Regions from separate parts of the Shewanella sp. 4_MG-2023 genome, predicted to be linked through region 1. Evidence: predicted binding sites of a transcription regulator. Region 1 holds the regulator's gene; each other region holds the start of a gene.
What was found. Region 1 encodes MetJ, which represses methionine synthesis genes. Its sites were predicted from a motif close to TAGACGTCTAGACGTCTA; they were not measured.

Region 1 (4,903 bases):
ATTCACATTAATTGCGTTGGCGGGGTGATTGGTGAAGATATTTTAGTGGCGTTGGTGAATGATTTTATTAAACAGTATCCTGAAATTACCATCGATCTTGATTTTAGTAGCCAGCGGGTTGATTTAATCGAGGGCCATTTTGATATTGTATTTCGCATGGGCGAACTGGCAGATTCAAGCTTGGTGGCCAGAAAGCTGATGGATATCGAAAACCGCACTTTAGTCGCCCCTGAATACTTAGCGAAATATGGTCAACCGCAGCATCCAAGCGAGCTTAATAATCACCTGTGTATTACTGGCTCGATCAGCCATTGGCGCTTTGGCCATAGGCAAGATGCTCAAGCTGTAGACGTTGCCATTAAGGGCGGTTTTAAGTGTAAAAATGGCCGCGCTATGAAAGCCAGCGCCTTAGCAGGAAATGGCATTGTGCGATTACCTTATTTATATTGCGCTAATGAAATTGCAGCGGGTCAATTAGTGAATGTGTTTAATGATTGGCATATTCCCGACACGCCTTTTTATATGCTTTACCATAAAGATAAATTCCAACCAGAAAGGCTGAAAAAATTTATTCAATTCACCATGGAAAATTTTAAGCGCTATCTACCTGATTCATAAAATAACATTTAAAAAACGGCTGATTAAATTCATCTATGCCGTAAAAGTCTAACGGGATTGAAGCCTATTTTTAATTTTTTCGACTATCTTTATTAGATAATTAAAAATGAAAATGGTGAATGATGAGATCCTTAGCGCTGCTATTGTTTTTACTGCTGTTTGCGATAAATACGCAAGCGGGTCAGCTTTATTTTGAAGCTCGCAGTGATAGCATGGGCGGTACAGGTGTAGCCTCATCAAGCCGTATCGGCGCAAGTTTTATTAATCCCGCTTTACTGGCTATTTACGCCCCAAAAACCAATGAGTTCTCCTTACTGTTACCGGTTGTGGCTGCTGAAGTGGATGATAGCGACAATATGCTTGATAAGTTTGACTCACTACAAGACAGTTTTGATGACTTAGAAACGGCCATAAACGGCAATGATACTGATGATATTGCTAGTTTTCGTGATGATTTAGTTATTAATTTAAATGCCCTCAACGGCACTAACGCCTCGGTATCAGCCGCAATTGGCGCAGCATTAGTATTGCCAACTCAAACCGTGCCAATGGCGCTATTTTCCAAAAGTCACCTTGACGCTATGGGCGTTGCTGATATTGCTCAAGGTGATATTGATATGCTGACTAATCTCGATCCCGCCAACCCTCCTGCAGATCTCACTGACTTAGACTCTCAAGGCATTGTATTAGCCGCCGGAGTCACAGATTTTGGGGTGGCGTTAAGCTTTCCACTATCTATAGTTAACATGCCTGTAAAAGTTGGGATTTCACCTAAGTTTCAACGCATTGATACCTATCATTACAGTGCCAGTGCCAATAACTTTGATGTCGATGATTTTGATGATGATAAATATCGAAATGATGACAGCTTATTTAACCTTGATCTTGGGGTGGCTATTGAGCCAACAGAAAGCTTAACCTTAGGGCTGTCTGCTCGTAATTTATTCAGTAAAAAAATAACCACAGTTGAAGCTCAAGGACGGACATTTGAATACCAAATTGAGCCGTTAGTCACAGTGGGAGCTGCTTATGATTGGTCCAGAGTCACCTTAACCACGGATATTGATCTGGTGGAGCAAAGCCGTTTTAGCGAGTTTGATGCGGTGCAGTATTGGCGAGTGGGCGGTGAAGTTAAAGCCACTGACTGGCTGTTTTTACGCATGGGCTACCGCCATGACTTAAAAGATAATAGCGTAGATATTTACTCTTTCGGCACCGGCTTTGCCATCGGCCAAGCCTTTAAGCTGGATATGAGCGGCAGCTATGGTGATGATGCCATTGGCGCTGTGCTGCAAACTTCTTATCACTTTTAAGCGTTATCATTTTTAGCTGTCATCATTGTTGCATTTATATCTGCCACAAAAAGATGATCGACTAGCCTGCTGATAATTCAATTAACGACTTAAGGGTTAGCAATAATGCACTTAAGCTACATAACACCATAGTGGCGATGCGAGTCTTATTTTTATCAACCTTATTGGTTAGCTTTCCTGCGGCAATATTTCCGAGTATGACAGATGGCAATAGCATCAATGACAACCACAGATGCTTTGCTTCCACTAAGCCTGCAAGCATTAAAATAATCAGTGCGATCATTGAGCTGAAAACAAAAAAGATCGATAGCGCGGCTCTAAACTGCGGCGCATCTTTACCGGCTAATAAAATCGCTAATGGTGGCCCACCAATGGCGGCAATATTTCCAAATACCCCCGACAAGACACCTGCAATAAATAGCGAAAGCCGATTTACTGGCGCTGTGATCTTAAAAATACTCAGCAACACCGCTGCGCCGACAATAAAGGCAATGGCTAACCCCAGTACTGCTTGGGGGGCAAACAGTAATAAACCTGCGCCCATAAAGCCACCAGGTATTCGCCCCAGCAGCGCATATTGCAGCCCATTAAACTCCAGTTGAGTACGTTCACGCAATAAGGTCAATAAGGCGATGGAAAAACCCATCATAATCACAGGGGCTGGGACTAATTGTGAGTCGATGATATAGAGAAGTGGACTGGCAACAACCGCAAGCCCAAAACCGATAAGGCCTTGGGTTAATGCGCCTAGAAAAATGATAACCGATGCAAGCATCAAGGTCTGCGGATCGATAAATTCCATTGTCGACTCTTTAGGCGCAATACTGCAACTCACTCTCAGCTTGAGAGCTCGATGCGTTAAATGACGAGCAGTGTTTGATTAATTGAGCAGGCTTATGCTTTAGCGCAAGTACTTTAGCGCAAGTACTTCAGCGCTAGTCGCTAGCTTGACTTAATCAAGATCTTCCCACTCAATTCCCATGGCATCCATCAAAGCTTTTGCTTCAGATGGGATGCTATCAGGCCCTTCTTTTGATAAGTCACCGTCATTTGGCAGTGGTTGTCCAGTGTAGGCATGCAAAAATGCTTCACACAGTAGTTCACTATTGGTTGCATGACGTAAGTTATTAACCTGGCGGCGGGTACGTTCATCAGTCAATACTTTTAAAACTTTTAAAGGTATGGATACCGTGATTTTTTTAACTTGTTCATTTTTTTTGCCATGTTCGGCATATGGGCTGATATAGTCGCCATTCCATTCAGTCATTAACTCACCTTTATACGATAGATTCGTGGCAGATTTTAACCGCTAAATAATAACAGTCAAATTATTGCGGTTATTCTATAACGAATGGAAATAGATTTCTTTATGTTTAGACGTCTAAACGGCTGATTTGTATTGACGATGTGACTTAGCTTAGGTACATTTAGCCATCTAGACATCTCTTTAGTGTGTATTCTTTAGGAGTTTACAATGAGCAAACATCGCGCAGCTACGCTAGCAGTACGCCAAGGTATCGAGTCAGATACCCAATACGGCGCTGTAGTCCCGCCGATTTATCTATCAACAAACTATTCTTTTGATGGCCATAAAAACCCTAGAGAGTTTGATTATAGTCGTTCAGGAAACCCGACGCGCTGCGTGTTAGGTGAAGCCATTGCCAAACTTGAACATGGCGCTACTGGGGTGGTTACTTGTACCGGTATGGCTGCGATTACCTTGGTCACTAGTTTATTAGGCCCCGATGATTTACTGATTGTGCCTCACGATTGTTATGGCGGTAGTTACCGTTTGTTCACAAATCTTGCCAACAAAGGCCAATTTAAATTACTGGTGATTGATCAAACAGATGAGCAAGCACTCAGTGATGCGATTGCTCAGAAACCTAAAATGGTGTGGTTAGAAACGCCGTCAAACCCATTATTACGTGTTGTTGATATCAAAGCTATTGCTGAGCAAAGCCATAAAGTCGATGCCTTAGTTGTGGTTGATAACACCTTTTTATCGCCAATTTTGCAACAGCCATTAGAGCTAGGCGCTGATATCGTCATGCATTCCACCACCAAATATATCAATGGTCATAGTGACGTTGTAGGTGGCGCTGTGGTGGCAAAAGACCCTGAACTGGGTGAGTTACTACACTGGTGGTCAAACACCTTAGGGCTAACAGGCTCGGCTTTTGATAGTTACCTAACCTTACGTGGCATTCGTACTTTAGCTGTACGTATTCGCGAGCATCAAAAAAATGCTGAGCAAGTTATTGACGTACTTCAGGCCAGCAATCTTGTCGAAAAAGTGTATTATCCAGGCTTAAAAGACCACCCAGGTCACGATATTGCAGCTAAGCAACAACAAGGCTTCGGCGCTATGTTAAGTTTCGAACTTAAAGGTGGTGAAGCAGAAGTGGTCGCCTTTTTAAATGCACTGTCTATTTTCAGTGTTGCTGAAAGCTTAGGCGGAGTGGAAAGCTTAGTTGCCGTACCTGCAACCATGACCCATAGAGCAATGGCGCCTGCAGCACGGTATGAAGCTGGCATTAAAGATACTTTACTGCGACTATCTGTCGGGATTGAAGATGCTGAAGACTTGGTTGCCGATATTGAAGTAGGCTTAGCTGCTGTCGCTGCGCTTTAAGTTAATCTCCCTTGGCTATATTCATGTAGTCAGGCTGGTATATGTTGTTTAAGGAGTGAAAAATGGCCCGCAGTCATTTACATAAATTTGGTGGTTCAAGTCTTGCTGATGCAGATTGCTATCGCCGCGTTGCCCATATTTTACTGACTCATGGCAACAGTGATGATTTAGTCGTTGTTTCAGCTGCGGGTAAAAGTACTAACTTTTTATATAAATTACTCTCCTTAAGAGAAAACGGTGACTTGTGGCAAGAAGAGCTACAAGTACTGGTGAGCTATCAGCAAAACCTGATTGAGCAACTTCTCTCAAACGAACAAGCGCGCGATTTACGTGAGCG
Region 2 (4,903 bases), on a different contig from region 1:
TCTTTAAAATCAATTGCTGCCATTTTTCGAGTTCTTCTTTAAAGTAGAGAAATGGCACCCCTTGGGAGTGATAAGCTTGATAGACCCAGGGAAGTGCTTTCACTAAAGCGGTTCCATCACGGGATTCAATAACCTGGGAGATAAACCCAAGGTGGTTGCGGTGATTATTGATTAATAAGTCCAGCGAATTGCCATTTAAAAAACGACTTTGCTCGGGCTTTGAAATCCAGCGATTAATTTCTACCAGCATTTCTTCACCGAATTGACAATATGCATTAATGGCATTGTCAGTCACAGTGGCAAGTAGTGTATTGAGTTTTTGGCTATCCATAGTTAGTCCTCAATTGAACAGATACAAATTGAACTTATGCGCGAGGTTAAAAGTCGACAAAACCTAATGCTATTATAGTCATAATAAAGCTCATTGCTGGTTATCATTGAAGCAAAAGTAGTAAAAAATTAGGCAAGTTTAAGTGATGACTGTGCCTTTGTTTGAAATGCGTTGATGAGATAACTGAGGGCCTTTAGCGCTGTTGGTTAATGCTTCGACTTAGCAAGCACCTTGCTGACTTATAGGCTAACACTTGACCTTTAACCATTACTGCTAATTTACAGTTATCCCCCCATATTTAATTCAACAATAACTGATATTATTGGTTTTTTTCAATATTTAATTGTGGTTTATGTGATTTTTTAGAGTCAATTTAAGCGCTTATGGCTAAGCCATTTGTTACTGGCGCTTGACGCTGAAAGCTTGCCTTATGGCGGCTATTAACACCATAGGGCAAGATTTTATCGCTGAGGACTATTTATTTAGCACAAATTGATCAATTTGATTTTGGGCTAAGGCTTGATCCATGGTGCCCTTTAGCAGTTTGTACATCAAAATCGAGGCATCAATCTCAGTTTTACGGTTAGTTAAACTTTCAATATTCAGCCCTAATGGGATATTAAGCGGTATAACAGCAGCCAAAATTTGCAGCAGGTTACTGTGATTAATCTTAATTGACTCATACAGAGGATCTTCTGCCGACAAAATACGCTGGCTGGTAGCTTCGGGTACCGACACACCTAACCAGTTGATAAACTCCAGAGTTTTAGCACTGCCGCAAGGTGAAAATGTCAGGATGATGCGATTAGGCTTGATATTGTTTAACGCACATTCTTTGGCGTAGCTGGTTAACATATCAATGGTTGCTTGGGCGTTATACACCGCCTGAGTGATGTAGTATTCACAGCCTTGGTTTGATTTACCTAACAGGCGAATATGTTCATTTTTTTTACTTAAATGGCGCTCTGCAATGGCCACGCCACCCAGGTAGAACGCTTGAGAGTGCGCCGCTAATACGCGGTAAGCGTCATTTAATGGTAATGAACTTGCAACCTGAGTCGATGGCGATCCCACTAATACCAAGTCTCTGACATTATTTTGATACCAAGCGCGGGACAACCACTCACTAAAGCCCTGTTCATCAAGACCGGCAACGCTCTTATAAGCAATAACTGGCTTGCCTGACTTTTGATTGATTAGCTGAGCGTAAGTACCAGAATCATGAGTGGCTTTAAAGGGAAAAGGCCTTGGGGTATCAATGCGGCTGGTTTCATCCTGAATATCGTAGATGATCAAACCATCAAAGTTTATCTCATCAAGGCGAGCTAACAATTTATCAGCGATAATACTGACCGATTCAAAATCAGTATCGATTTTTGGTGGGGTTGTACCAATAAAATAGATCCCACGGTGATGATCGGATGAACGCTGTTTTAATGATTTTTTCATGTTTAGCCGTCTAGATGGATGTTATCTCCATTGTGTCTTAAATTTTGACCCTTGTTAAGGCCGAAAAAGGGTATTTTTTGAAATAATTAATAACCACTTAAATTAGTCGGCGATAAGTTTTAACTCAGATGATTTTATCTGTCTGTGGGTTTGAATATAGAGCAAGCAGAGTCACATTTTCCCTATTAGTTGTGGTTAATGTACTTGGCTGAGGAGGTGACTTTATTGAGTTATCGCTGCGCCGTTTAATGCCGCAATTCTGGCATCGGTTGATAAATTGATGAATTTAGGTGCGGCAGTAACCGCTAGAATGGCAAGAATAATGATAACGACTACGAGCTCAATTAAGGTAAAACCCTTATTATGGTTAAGCGCCATGGCTCAAAAATCCATTTATTCAGTTTATTATTTGGCAGCGATGTTATTTCAAATGGGCTGCTACCCCTACTTATCTATTTGAATAAAAGGTTTTTTATTTATAAGAGTTTAGTATTTTTGACCTCCCTTTAATTAGCCTGTGACATAGTGTCGCAGTTTGTTGGTTTTAAGTTGAAACCTGTTCTGGTTAATTTATAAATGTCCGCACAAATATTATAGGTTTGTCATAGGACTGTTTATGTACCGCTCTAAATTGATGATTTCTATCGCTGTCGCTTTAGGTTTTTTACCCACTTCCTTCGTTCAAGCCACTGAGGCTAATCCCACAGACACTCAGGCTGTTGAAACCACCCAAGAAAAAAAACACAAGCAGCACTGCGATAATAAAAGCTGTGATGACTACCTTGTGGTGACTGGGGAGTTAATGCGCGATCCTGCCAAAGTTGTCACCGATCCCAAAAAGCCCAGATTACCGCTGCCCGCTTATGACGGTGCAGGTTACTTAAAAACCATCCCCGGTTTTAGTATCGCCAGAAAAGGCGGCGCAGGTGGCGACCCTTCTTTAAGAGGCATGGGCGGTTCACGCATCAGTATTGTTGATGATGGCCAGCATGTTTATGGCACCTGTGGCGGACGTATGGATCCGCCAACAGCTTATATTTATCCAGAAGCCTATGATGCCATTACAGTGATTAAAGGCCCACAAACAGTAAAATATGGCCCAGTAGGTTCCGCAGGGACGGTATTATTTGAAAAAGATCGCCATAGCTTTAGTGAGAAAAGCCTTGAAGGTCGCGCCAGCGTAACCGGTGGCAGTTTTGGCCGTGAAGATTACTTAGTCGAAATAAAAGCAGGTACTGAAACCCATTACATTGATTTTGATGCTAATAAGTCTAAAAGCGATCATTATCAAGACGGTGATGGCACCACCATTCAATCCCTTTATGACCGTAATAATTACAATTTTGCTTTAGGTTGGACCCCCGACGAGTCAACCGTGGTTGAGCTTGCTTATGGCAGCTCAAGCGGTGAGGCTGAGTACGCTGACAGAACCAATAAAGCTCGTGTGATCGATAATGAAAATGTCACCTTTCTGCTGCAAAAGGATGTTGATTTTTACTGGCTGAATAATATTGATTTTCAGTTATATAGTAATGAAAACGATCACGTTATGGATCAGTTTGACCGCGGCGTAAATGCAGGCACTAATGTCAGACGAAAAACCGCAGGTGGTCATTTATGGTTTGATATTTCAGCCAATGAAAAATGGGAAACCATTGTCGGGCTTGACTATATGGACAGTAAGCACAAAGGACGCAGCATCAATCAAGCAGAAGATAATGGCCTAGATGATTTATTAGCAAAACCCTTTATGCAGGACATGGCTTATATCAATACCGGCTTATTTGTTGAATCAAGTTATCAGCTTAACCAAGGTAAAATCTTGACGGGGCTAAGAATGGATCAATGGCAAACCAGTTTATATGTGGCCCAGCAAGGCAGCCGTGATGATGACTTATTCAGTGGCTTTGTTCGCTACGAGTTTGAGACTGATAAAAGCCAATATTATATTGGCGGCGGCCATGCCCAACGTATTCCTGACTATTGGGAGTTCATGAAGGCAGACAATAATGATTTGTCACTTAAGGCATTTGATTTAGATGCTGAAAAAACCACCCAGCTTGATGTTGGCTGGATTTATCAAGACGATATTGAAATATCCACGGCGTTTTATTACGGCAAAGTGGCAGACTACATCTTAATTGATGCTAATACTGCCAAGACCGCAGCTTACAATATTGATGCAACGATTTGGGGCGGCGAATTAGGCCTGCTATATCCATTTACTGATCAATGGTCGGCGCAAACCACCGTCAGTTATAGCCATGGTGAGAATGACACTGACAATACACCACTAGGGCAAATATCCCCTTTAGAGGGTCGTATTTCAGTGAATTATGAAGCTGAAAATTGGACCGCTGGGTTATTTTGGCGGATGGTTGCGGCGCAAGATAGAGTCGCAATTGGTCAAGGTAATATCTCAGGACAAGATCTGGCTGAAAGCAGTGGTTTTGGCACATTGGCCATCAATGGCTCTTGGAAGCATGATGATATTTTAGTGAGTTTTGGTATTGAGAACTTATTTGATATTACCTATGCCGAACATGTTAGTCGCTCTGGAGCGGGTAATGACATTCCTGGTAGTTCACCACTATTTCAAGTTAATGAGCCGGGTCGAACCGCTTGGGTAAAACTTGATTACAATTTTTAATAAAAACCGGCAGGCTTGTTACATTTAATAAGCCTGCATCATTGCCCACTTTGGGTGAAACCTCTGCTTTAATGCCTGATACAGCCGCCGACAAACTTGTCCCTAGCTGCAATACATTGCTTTTACTCACATAACCTATGTAAAGCTATGCAAAGTTACCCTTTGGCAGTTTTCTTTATAAAGTGATCTAATTAAAATCAATCACGTAACATCTAAATAATATTAAATCATATTAAATAATAATAAACGAAAATGGATTTCCAGTTAATGAAAACACGCTATACGCTAGTGGCGGTTGCAACTTCGCTATTCATTTTATCTGCCTGCAGCAGTTCATCCTATCTTGACGAGTCTTTGGTTAAACCTGAGCTGCCTGCGTCGTGGCATACCGACGCCAAATCATTAAAAGACAATCAAAGTTGGGTAACACCAATCGCTACCGATCAGTTATTAGAACTTATCAGTATTGGCCT
Region 3 (4,903 bases), on a different contig from region 1:
CGAATAAGGTAGCGGCTTCACCACTAGCTCACTTTGGTTGTCATTTTTTACTCTTAGTTTTGCATCATTTGGCGTATCGTTAGCCAATACTGCGGTTAATAGCACTTGGCCATTAAATTCAACCGCTTCGATAACTTTACCCGCTCGAAGAAAGCCATCTTCTGAGGCAATTTCAATTTGAGTTTCACTGCTGACAGTTTCAGAGGCACTACCGGATAGAATATACAGGGCGCGTTTATTACCACCGCGGTACTTCATTCTGGCAATGGTTTCTTGGCCCATGTAGCAGCCTTTTTCAAAACTAATACCGTTTACCGCCTGTATATTACACATTTGTGGTACAAACTCACTGCTGTGGTTGTCGTCAATATTGGCGTAACCGGCTTGAATTTCTAATGCTTGCCAAGCTTGGTGGCTAGATAGTGGTTGATTTGAAGCTGTGACTAATTGCTGCGCTTTTTCAGCTGATGTAATCACTATGAAGCGCTCAGCATCTTTTAAAATAATAGCGCCTTCAGCGTGAGTAACTTCATGTTCAATCCGTCCAAATTGCTGCTCAATAAACTCTGCAGCCTTCGTACCAGCAAAGCCTAAAATAACTTGCTTAGCAGTGACATCAGTTAATTCCGCTTTACTGAACACCGCATATTTCTGCCATGAGGCCAAACTTAGCGGTAATACTGATGCTGGCATTAAAATAAAAAGGCTTTCAGCAATTGTGTAGGTTCTAAAGCTAGCAATCATCTTACCCTTAGGATCGCAATGTGCGCCCCAGCGCCACTGAGTTTCTGTCAGCGATACGATATCGGTAGTGACTTGGCCGTGAATAAAGGTTTTACCTTGCTCACCGGTCACTTCAATTAAACCTAAGTGGCTTAAGTTTGAAACCAGTAAGTCGGGCGTTGAAGTTAAGTAATCCCAGTTTGGCTGTGTGGTTGCGAGTGTCATAAAATGATCCCTAAGGTGAGCAACAAAGATAAGCTTTGAGTGTAACGGAATTCAGTGAGGCTCAAAAGAAAAAGCTATCTTCAATTAATTGAAGATAGCTTTAATTCACAATTTAACTGCGAGATAAGCCTAAGGTTAAATCGTTCACCGACTTAGCTTGAATTAAAACAATACGCGGGTACGAATAGTACCTTCAATTGCTTTTAACTCGCCCAGCGCTTGTTCGGCTTGGTTTGAATTGACTTCCATGACCACGTAACCAATATCTGCAGTCGTTTGTAGATATTGCGCAGCAATGTTAATGCCTTTTTCTGAAAACGCTTGGTTAATTTTAATCAACACACCTGGACGGTTGTGGTGAACATGCAATAAGCGCGAGGTGCCTTTATGTTGTGGCAATGACACTTCAGGGAAGTTAACCGCAGACACAGTTGAGCCATTATCAGAATATTTAGCCAGCTTACCCGCGACTTCAATACCGATATTTTCTTGAGCTTCAGCAGTACTACCACCAATATGCGGGGTAATAATGACGTTATCTTGTCCACGTAGTGGGCTAATAAATTCGTCATCATTTGACTTAGGCTCAACTGGGAATACATCAATTGCAGCGCCTGCAATATGGCCTGACTTTAGGGCATCAGAAAGCGCATCAATATCAACCACAGTGCCCCGTGATGCATTGATAAAAAAGCTTTTTGAACGCATTTGTTCAAACTCTGTCGCACCAATCATATTTTTAGTTTGCGCAGTTTCTGGTACATGCAAGCTGATAACGTCTGCTTCATTCAATAGTGTTTCCATTGAATGGATTTGGCTGGCATTACCCAGTGGCAACTTGTCTTCAATATCGAAAAATACCACCCGCATACCGAGGGTTTCAGCCAAAATACCCAGCTGAGTACCTATATGGCCGTAACCAATGACCCCTAAGGTTTTACCGCGCACTTCATAGCTACCATTGGCACTTTTTAACCAACCGCCACGGTGGGCAAGGGCGTTACGCTGAGGAATACCGCGCATCAGCATGATGATCTCACCTAACACTAGCTCAGCAACACTGCGAGTGTTTGAGAATGGCGCATTAAAAACGGGTACGCCTAACTTCTCAGCAGCGGCAATATCAACTTGGTTAGTACCAATACAGAAACAGCCAATCGCGACTAGTTTTTCAGCATGGTTCAACACTTCAGCGGTTAATTGGGTGCGCGAGCGCAGGCCGACAAAGTGAGCATCTTTAATTGAGCGCAGCAACTGGTCTTCAGGAAGGGAAGCTTTGTGATATTCAATATTGGTATAACCTGCACGCTTAAGTACATCGACTGCAGTTTGGTGGACGCCCTCCAACAGCAGGATTTTAATCTTATCCTTGTCAAGCGAGTGTTTTGCCATGGTGTGGGTACCCTCTTATCAATAGTTATGCTTATGTTATGCTGACATTAATGCGCAACCAAAATAGCATTATTTATTGCCATTGTAGAGGGCTAGATGGCTAAAGACTGTGATCTTGGTTTAGAACAATATCATCTAAAGGGAATGTATAGTGAATAAGAAAGTTATATGGGTGGTTATTTTTGCTGTCGTGCTCGTTTGGTCGGTGAGTTCACCTAAAGATATGTTTACTTGGTGGTTAGAAGCACTGCCAGCATTAATCGCCTTACCCATCTTATTTTTTACCCGTAATAAATTCCCCCTAACACCCTTAGCTTACTTATTGATTTTGTTACATTGCTGCGTGCTCATGGTCGGAGCTAAATATACCTATGCCGAAGTACCACTGTTTGATTGGTTGGCTGATGTGATGGGTAGCGAACGTAATAATTATGACAAAATCGGCCATCTTGCTCAGGGGTTTATTCCGGTCATACTGGCAAGAGAGGTGATGCTAAGAAATCACGTCTTGCAACCGGGCTATTGGTGTCAGTTTCTATCAGTTTGTTTTGTATTGGCATTTTCTGCTTTTTACGAACTTATTGAGTGGTGGGTTGCAGCTGCAACAGGTGAGAATGCGGAGGCGTTTTTAGGCACTCAAGGCTATGTGTGGGATACACAGTCAGATATGTTTATGGCACTTATAGGTGGTATTAGTGCATTAGTCTTGCTCACAAAGGTACATAATAAGCAGTTAGCATCACTTTAATCAGCTACATTTATAGATCTTGTGACTGTTAAGTTTATTTTTACTTGTTTTATTTTTGGTAACGGCTTGGTTTGCGAGCACTTAATCTATTAATGAGTACTTAAGTATTGCAGAAATACTTTATGGACTAGCTAAAATGCCTTATGGGCTAGTTAAAATGTACTATTATTGCATTATGTTGTTATTATGTTATCAATGTTTCAGGAAGAAACTCGTATAGCCGAGAGATACAGAATACTTTTCAGGGAGAAAAGTGATGAATTCGAATATTGATGAATTAGTCTTCTTACACCAGGTTGCAGCGCCTTGCAACTTGGCTATTTTAGCTGAGTCGATAGGGTTAAAAACCAGGGTAGTGAAACACCCTAGTGAACTTGAAGTAGAACATAATACTAATTGTTTCTATTTGATCGCCCAAAAGGGGGCCGCGCTGGATAGCAAAGGCATTCCGTTGTTGGTATCACGGCTAGTTAATCATGTCCCTGTCGCTTTATATCAAGTTGAACGGGGCTCGTTAGATCAGGAGTCTGCACTATTGTTAGGTGTAAGAGGCTTACTTTATGCCGACCAACGTATGGATTTAATGTTGACCGGGTTACGTAAAATGGTAGCTGATGAGCTTTGGTATGATCGACCGCTAATTAGCAAAATTTTCCGCCGACTAGTACAAAAACTTGATGCTAATACAGAAATCCCCCCAGATACTATCGCAATGCTGCAAATGCTCACTAATCGTGAAAGAACCATTATTCAGCTAGTTTCAAGCGGTGCAAGGAATAAAGAAATAGCCCACAGGCTTTGCATTAGTGAGCACACGGTAAAGGCACATATCTCTTCCATCTTTAGGAAAACCCAATCTCGCAATCGGGTCGAGTTACTGCGTTGGGCACAAACTTATCAAGCCCATTTTGAGTTCGCTTAACTTAGGTTATTTACCCGCTTTAAAATAATTTAGAGATGTTATTAAGCCAGTTGCTAGCTGTAACTGGTTTTTTTGTTTGTTTCGGCAATTATTTCATCGTGTAAAATTAATTTATGAGCTTATGTCATAAAATTGCACAGAATTAGCTTAACGTAATGAAAACAATAAGCTTTGCCAGTGGAGGAGATATTAAAGTAAATATATAGGGAGCAATGTGCTCCCTATATTCAGTAAGAAAATTTTCTATAAATTAATTCTGGTAAATTGCTGCAGAATTAAAGTTTCCGGTTTGGACTACAGTGGCAATATCATTAGTGCCAATTTGCATGCCTGTAACCGTATTATCATTACCAATTTGGGTTACATTTAATGTATTCATAGTACCATCAATTGCAAAGTAACCATCATCTCCACCAACCCAGTTACCGTCGCCTAGCTGAGAAACGGTAATTGAGTGGTCATCACCAAAGGCGACTATATCAGTTAAGTTAAAATCACCTTCTTGGCTGATATCAACAGTCTGATTTGAACCGACATTTGAAATAACGGCTTCGTTATCATTGCCTGTTTGGCTCATATCAACTGTATTGTTATCTCCAACGGTTTCTGAATATGCAAAGTTAAGTTCACCTGAGGAAGTGATAGTGACCTCATTATAGAAGCCATCAGCTACAAAAGCAGTGTAGTTATCTGCACCACTTTGATCTACAGATATAACATTCTCATCACCATAAACAATAAACTCAGTTAAATTGGCATCACCAGTTTGTACGACTTCAATATCGTTAAGCGAGCCATTTAAAATAGCAATATTAGCGCCGCCCACTTGGTTACCAAAACCATCTTGACTAATAGTAACGTCATTATCGTCTCCAAAAGAAAACTCTATTGTT

Region 2: a site for MetJ is predicted at 1,784-1,801, ahead of Q4546_RS00760 (methylenetetrahydrofolate reductase). Genes of this name have one in related genera too.
Region 3: a site for MetJ is predicted at 2,426-2,443, ahead of serA (phosphoglycerate dehydrogenase). Genes of this name have one in related genera too.

Annotation. Positions count from the first base shown of each region.
Region 1 covers NZ_JAUORL010000023.1:65,147-70,049, reverse strand. The annotation lists gene Q4546_RS13495 (LysR family transcriptional regulator) at 1-618, shown strand, start outside; gene Q4546_RS13490 (conjugal transfer protein TraF) at 741-1,931, shown strand; gene Q4546_RS13485 (sulfite exporter TauE/SafE family protein) at 1,993-2,733, opposite strand; gene metJ (met regulon transcriptional regulator MetJ) at 2,884-3,198, opposite strand; gene metB (cystathionine gamma-synthase) at 3,406-4,566, shown strand; gene Q4546_RS13470 (bifunctional aspartate kinase/homoserine dehydrogenase II) at 4,629-4,903, shown strand, end outside.
Region 2 covers NZ_JAUORL010000001.1:184,173-189,075, reverse strand. The annotation lists gene Q4546_RS00765 (B12-binding domain-containing protein) at 1-331, opposite strand, end outside; gene Q4546_RS00760 (methylenetetrahydrofolate reductase) at 806-1,780, opposite strand; partial or broken gene Q4546_RS00755 (type IV pilin protein) at 2,021-2,158, opposite strand; gene Q4546_RS00750 (TonB-dependent copper receptor) at 2,397-4,430, shown strand; gene Q4546_RS00745 (efflux transporter outer membrane subunit) at 4,698-4,903, shown strand, end outside.
Region 3 covers NZ_JAUORL010000029.1:6,792-11,694, reverse strand. The annotation lists gene ygfZ (tRNA-modifying protein YgfZ) at 1-948, opposite strand, end outside; gene serA (phosphoglycerate dehydrogenase) at 1,111-2,340, opposite strand; gene Q4546_RS14970 (DUF2238 domain-containing protein) at 2,492-3,088, shown strand; gene Q4546_RS14965 (response regulator transcription factor) at 3,345-4,010, shown strand; gene Q4546_RS14960 (curlin) at 4,261-4,903, opposite strand, start outside.